DNA from 3 places in the Brasilonema angustatum genome. Region 2 is predicted to be linked to each of the others. Evidence: riboswitches for the same ligand, from Rfam matches in the RefSeq annotation. Region 2 holds a riboswitch; each other region holds the start of a gene.
The links. A riboswitch is a leader RNA that binds a small molecule or an ion and turns the genes downstream of it on or off. The one in region 2 is predicted to bind cyclic di-AMP.
Positions count from the first base shown of each region.

Region 1: linked by a shared signal. The riboswitch ahead of ntrB (nitrate ABC transporter permease) and the one ahead of AC5JM2_RS20510 (glycosyltransferase) in region 2 are both predicted to bind cyclic di-AMP.
Region 3: linked by a shared signal. The riboswitch ahead of AC5JM2_RS33875 (hypothetical protein) and the one ahead of AC5JM2_RS20510 (glycosyltransferase) in region 2 are both predicted to bind cyclic di-AMP.

Region 1 is NZ_JCACKO010000047.1:36,131-38,405, forward strand. Features, by position in the region: gene AC5JM2_RS10880 (sensor histidine kinase) at 1-469, opposite strand, end outside; cyclic di-AMP (ydaO/yuaA leader) riboswitch at 724-919, shown strand; gene ntrB (nitrate ABC transporter permease) at 1,016-1,867, shown strand; gene AC5JM2_RS10890 (ABC transporter substrate-binding protein) at 2,129-2,275, shown strand, end outside.
Region 2 is NZ_JCACKO010000118.1:188,602-190,876, reverse strand. Features, by position in the region: cyclic di-AMP (ydaO/yuaA leader) riboswitch at 718-948, shown strand; gene AC5JM2_RS20510 (glycosyltransferase) at 1,110-2,275, shown strand, end outside.
Region 3 is NZ_JCACKO010000154.1:52,177-54,451, forward strand. Features, by position in the region: gene AC5JM2_RS33870 (SLC5/6 family protein) at 1-825, opposite strand, end outside; gene AC5JM2_RS33875 (hypothetical protein) at 852-1,097, opposite strand; cyclic di-AMP (ydaO/yuaA leader) riboswitch at 1,361-1,480, opposite strand; gene AC5JM2_RS33880 (hypothetical protein) at 2,230-2,275, opposite strand, start outside.

The DNA of each region.
Region 1 (2,275 bases), on a different contig from region 2:
CTTGATTATTAAGGGTTAAGTGATTTTGCAGCTGCTCTAGTTCTGTTAATCGTTGTTCTGTGTAACTTTGAAAACAATAGGCTATTGCTTCATCCAACACCATATCAATCAAATGTACGGCTCGCATTACTTCTTTTGCTGATGCTTGCAGGAATTCTGGCTCTAAAGTGACAAATATTGTGTTACGCAAAAGCCGATACTCTCGTGCAATTTCTGCTGCATCGAAACCTTGTTCCGCCCTAAGAGTTCCATGCTCTAAACTAGCCTGAACTAAGGATTGGACTTCATCATCTTGATATTGAGAAAGCACAGTTGCTAGTGCCAAAAGGACATGGTCAAGATGATTTTCAATAGCTGTACGGCTTAGATGATTGGTGCTGGAAATCTTTTTATCCCTACGAACAGCTTCCAGCCATTGTTTTATAATCCTCTGAGTTTTATCCCGCAGCAATTGACTAAAATCTTTCATCACTCATGGGTGGATAAATATACAACAAATAGAATAAATCATTCTATGATCTAGATCCTAAGCATAGGAATATTACATTGTTTTTACTAAAAATATGTAATAATTAGAAATAAAAATACATATTTTCGTAAATATCTTTATTCATCTATCATTTAGATGAATTTGCTTTCTAAGAAAACTAGTCTTCTAGCCAAAAAAAGTATATCCTAGGGTTGCTTGACGCAACTATTTACTGGTGTTACATTTATCAAAATAGAGTAAGTCAGCCTAATCCAATGAATTGCATTGCATCAGTTGGAGCGGAGGAACCAAAGTATGGGGCGTATCTTAACTAGAAGGAACAAAGAGTAGATGTATCTTTTCGCTTCTTGTTTTTTGCTTCTTCTATAAGAGGGGTATCTCTCAACCCTAGCCCGTCAGCTAACTTCGTAGGCAATGAGAGGAGACTGAAGAGGCAGCATTATTGTAATGTTGTGATCTCATCAGTATCCTTGGCTGGTACTGCTCGGACTAATTGTACCTGCGTAAAGTCTGTTGAGGTCATACATGGTGTTTCAACTTAATGTAGCTGCCATTTTGGCGGTTGCTAGTCGAACAACTTGGAAACGCGCTAAACCTATTATTGTACGGGATGCTTTCTTGCTACCTTTGCTTGGTTTTTTAGGCGTTATTGTTGTGTGGTGGATTGTTGCGCTTGCTAATCATGAGTTGATGCCCACGCCACCTGAAGCGTTAGCAGCAAATTTAGATTACATCCTTAACCCATTTTTCCAAAGAGGGCCAGGCAACTTAGGTATTGGCTGGCTATTAATCGCAAGTATTCGACGGGTCTTATTAGGTTTCACTCTAGGTGCTTTAGTCGCGATTCCTGTTGGTTTTCTCATCGGGATGTCAAGAACGGCAATGATGGTTCTTAATCCCGTTATTCAAATCTTCAAACCAGTATCACCCCTGGCATGGCTTCCTATTGCTTTAGCTATATTTAATTTGGCAGATCCATCGGCAATATTCGTGATTTTCATCACTTCTTTGTGGCCAACAATTATTAACACTGCTCTGGGAGTTTCCAGTGTTTCCAAAGATTATATAGATGTGGCACGAGTTCTTGAAATGCCCCGTTGGCGAAGAATTACAAAAATTATTTGGCCTGCAAGTTTACCATACATTTTTACAGGTTTGCGAATTAGTATAGGCATTGCCTGGTTAGTTATTGTTGCTGTAGAAATGCTTACAGGTGGTATTGGGATTGGCTTTTTTGTCTGGGATGAGTGGAGTCGCCTAAATCTCAATTCCGTTTTTCTTGCTGTGCTAGTCATCGGCTTAACAGGGTTGTTGCTTGATTACGCCATAGGCAGAATACAAGCTTTTGTCACTCGTCGCCCGATAAGTTCAAATTAGTTCTTCATCAAATATATGGTGCTTACCACTGCATTATCGCACCACCGTATTATCACCTCTGATGAAATCTGACCTTTTTAAAAAACTCATCAATTGTAAGTCAGACAGATAAGCCATTTAAAATTCAAAGAACAAATTCACTGTTTTACAAGCAGCCTACCTGCTATTCGTGTACACGAATAAAGTATGTGACAGTCCAAACAAGAACTTTGTATCCCTCGTTATTATTCTGAGTCATTTCGCCGCCGCAGGAGGTTGTTCATGAGTGACGATAACACAAATAACTGGAAGCGACGAGACTTTATCACAGGACTGGGAGCTACAGCACTCGCAACTGGACTATCTTCTTGTGCCATTAACGCTAACCGTGCCCCTAAAGGATTGTCAAAAGCGGCGTCGGCGGTTGAA
Region 2 (2,275 bases):
AGGTGTAAATGTAATTAAATAGAAGACCCCTTATATGTATCAAGAATCCCGGTTTATTCAAGAAATCGGGACTCTGAAGAACGCAATCTTTCAAAATTATTGTGGTGAAGTAAGTAAGTCGGCATTAAAAAATCAACTTCTGTAACAAAATGTCAAATAAATATAGCAGTCCTATTTCATTTGTGAAAAAACAAAGTAAATTTGTAGATTCTTCTTCCCTGTTAAGCGTTAAGCGTTAAGCGTTCCCTACCTCAATGAGTAATTTCACAACTCCTGCACGGATTGCTATAAATAGCCAAAAAATATGTCATTCCACAGTTGTTACAAAACTCAACATACATTGATTTTATCGTGCCGAGTTACTTAACCAATACTCAGAGATCTTTGCCCACAAATGATACATGAAGTTTTGATTGATAAAAAAATATATCGTTTTATTAACTTATGTTTCATGCTTACTTTTTTTCTACAACGAATATATAATCGGAGATAACGTTTATACAAAGAACGCAATATTACCCTAAAACGCAATATGTACCTAATCATTTCACTTGGCGATACCGCCAGATAATGCTGTTAAGTGTTTGCATACACTTGCAATGGAACATCATGAGAGCACATGATTGCTTGTAGTTTGCAGAAATGAATTTCACAAAGAGGTTGACTTAAGTTACATTTACAGATACAATAATTAACAAATTTACATGAGTCTGCCTAATCCACGGATTGCCCAAAACATTTTGTTACATCGGGGTAAGCCTGGAGCGGAGGAACCAAGTTTGGGGCTAATCTCATAGGAGAGCGAAGAATGAAAAATGAAGAATGAAAAAAGACAAAATTACTCCGGTTTTTTTTCCTGTCTTTTTTTTTCTTTCTTCTGTTCTGTGAGAGGGACATCTCTCAGTCCTAGCCCGTCAGCTAACTTCGTCGGCATTGAGAGGAGACTGAACGAGCCGCATTCTTATCAGTAATGCATTATTCTCGTCAGTGTCCTTGGCTGGTATCTGTGCGCTTCGTTGTACCTGCCCTTGACTACGAGGAAAAGACCATATTACCTTTTCTTCCGGTCTGTTGAGGCAGGAAAAATCGCTATATGGTGAAGTTCAACTATGTTACCGACGAGAAAACATCGCATAGCTCTAATTTCTGTTGATGGAGATCCTGCTGCAGAAATTGGACAGGAAGAGGCTGGAGGACAAAATGTCTATGTGCGTCAAGTTGGTTATGCACTTGCTCAGCAAGGTTGGCAGGTGGATATGTTCACCCGCCAAAGTAGTCCACAGCAGGCTACGATAGTGCAGCATGGACCATTATGTCGCACGATCCGATTGAAGACTGGATCTACTGAGTTTATAGGGCGAGATCACTTATTCGAGCATCTACCAGAATTTATTGCAGAGTTTCAGGCATTCCAGCAGGAGCAAGGATTTCAGTACCCTTTGATTCATACTAACTATTGGTTGTCCTCGTGGGTGGGTATGGAACTCAAAAAACAGCAACCATTAATTCAGTTACATACTTACCACTCTTTAGGAACAGTCAAGTACAATGCTATCTCTGAGATTCCAGCAATTGCTAGCAAGCGAATAGCCGTTGAGAAAGCCTGTCTAGAAAGTGTAGATCGGGTTGTTGCAACAAGTCCTCAAGAACAGCAACATATGCGAAGACTCGTTTCCACTAAAGGAAAAATCGAAGTCATCCCCTGTGGGACTGATATCGATAAGTTTGGGTTGATTCAAAGGTCTGCCGCACGGCAGGAGTTGGGAATTGCACCTGATGTTAGGATGATTCTCTACGTAGGTCGTTTTGATCGACGCAAGGGAATTGAAACATTAGTACGAGCCGTTGCAAAATCTAGTTTGCGGGGTCATACTAACCTACAACTTGTTATTGGAGGTGGTTATCGTCCAGGTCATTGTGATGGGATCGAGCGCGATCGCATCGCAAGCATTGTCGCTGAACTCGGATTGGAAGACTGTATAACCTTTCCAGGTCGCCTAGATGAGGCTGTTCTTCCCTCCTACTATGCAGCAGCAGATGTTTGTGTTGTACCTAGTCACTACGAACCTTTTGGTTTAGTTGCAATAGAAGCAATGGCTAGTCAGACTCCAGTCGTGGCTAGTGATGTTGGGGGGCTGCAATTTACAGTCGTACCTGAAGTGACTGGGTTACTCGTTCCCCCTAAAGATGAAGTCGCTTTTGCTACTGCTATTGACCGGATTTTGCTCAACCCAAATTGGCGAGATCAATTAGGTGAAGCTGGTAGACAACGAGT
Region 3 (2,275 bases), on a different contig from region 2:
CACAATCACCAGTATACCCAAAGGCTTGTCGATGCCACCGCCGACCCAGGCTAGGATAAACGGGAGAGTTTCTTTACCATCAATACCAGCAGGCAAAATTCCTGCGTTCTGTGCTGCGACAACAACTGTTGAAGGTAAAAAAGCAAGCAGTAGCAGCAAAATTGCGGCTAAAGTACATCCTCGATACAGGCTGTGTACATCTTTTGCCTGAACAAGAAACTGCTGATACTTCATATCTATAGGTACCAGCAGAATTGTAGACAATGAGACGCCCACTATAGTTGGCAAACTCATATGCTTGAGTGAGCTAGCAAATTCTATGGGCGATCGCACATAATCACCAAAAGCGTGTAACACCCACAGTCCATAAAGCAAAGCCAAAAAGTTCAGAATCAGTAACCCCCGCAATATCCAGCCTGCTTTTTCTATTGGGAGTAGGGAAATGATTGCAAACAGGATAGCCAAAACAACCATCGTCGGGAGAGTGGGTATTCCGAAAACCTTGAGGATAAAAGCTCCAGAAATCAACTGAACAGCTTCAATACCAATCAGCGATAACCAGGACATCAGGCTGACAAAAACTTTTACCCCATCTCCATAGGCAGAACCTAGCAATGTCCAAATTGGCTCTGTTCGCTTCCAGTAAAATTTTGCCAGTCCTAAAAGAGCTATTGTACCAAAGCCAAGGGAGACAGTATAAAGACTGCCAGCAGCCCCTAAAGTTAGGGATTTCTCAGCTGTTCCCAAAACAAACCCCAAACCGTAATGCGCGGATACTAGCAGGGCTGCTAGCGAGAAGGTGTCGAGTCTGCGCTCTAAAGCCATATTGGCATCTGCTCCACAAATTTTTTTTAAATTTCCCCGTGAATTTTTACTGGCTCGTGGCTAAACTTCATTAACTCGTAAAGATCATAAGCATATAAATCTTCCTGACTTGGCTCGTCAGTCTGACTTGTTGCCACAATTGGGTCATTGTATGCTTTCGTTCTACCAATCAATAAAAGTTTTTTTCCGGCACACTCTCCAATTAATCTGAATTGATGCTCGGGAAAAAAGTTGACTTCATCTGTATATAACGTCTGATTTTTTATCGGCATATTTTCTCCTCAGTTCTAAGAATTGGTGCAACTGGTTAAAATTTCTTCTCAACCTTTAGTTGGGAAAGATGCTGATTCTTCGTAGTCAAGGGAATTCCTAGTATAGATGCACACAATTACTTGATTTTTTGACTTTTGAATTCACAAAAGATACAGGATATTCCCTAAACTAAATCAACAGATATATGTCTACACTGCCAGTTTTGATAGCAATGCCAGCAAGGAGAACCTGGAGACAACAGCTTGGAATCAGCAGATGCCATAGGTACTCCTTCCAATGCCGACGGAGTTAGCTGACGGGCTAAGACTGGAAGGTGTCTCTCCATTCAAGATTCGCCCCAATACATTGGTTCCTCCGCTTCTAACCCAGGTTTGAAGTTTTTCAACAACCAGACTGGATTGAATTAGGCAAGTTTCACCCATACATTAACTAAAACTATACTGAAACGTCCAAACAGTCAATGCATCTTAACTTTCCACCTCAGGACGAGTGCTATTTAACAACTTATCTAGTTAATATTTACGGTGAATTGTATTAATAATACTCTTATGATGGATGCTTCAGTAATTGGTGAGGAAACGTATATGAGTAAAACCTCATATCTTTATAAATTATACCCAAGAATAAAAAGATTGCTCAGGTAGTGAAACACCTATTTTTTAGGGGAACTGCAAGCGCCATGACTGCCGTACTTGTCAAGTTTAAAAATTAGCAACAGCCTTAATTGGCTGTTACTAGTTAGGAAAAATCATATGATTGACCAAATTGTAAACCAAATTTTAACAACAAGCACCATAGCAGACTTTCAAGCTAAAAAATTTCCGTTGCTATCTAGGTATTTATCACGCCCAGACAACGCGCGAAAGCAGGAATTTCCTCTATATGTAAAGTTTTCAATGTTACCACTTTGTGTGGCGATGCTCCGGAGGACCAAAACAAGCAAGGGGGCAGGGAGTCGGGAGCAAGGGAGAATACTTGCTGCCTCCTTCTTGCGAAACGAAGTGGAGCAGGGGTATCAACCTCCGCCCATATCGCCAAAAATTGGGCGCACTAAATCAGTCGCGCTTATCTTGCCCCGACTGCATTCCTCTCCCCCTCTCCGGTGCTCCGGTGCTCCCTAGCTCTTTTTGACTACAGTTCTTGTGTATCTACTTGTGGGTGATAGTAGTCTTGAACG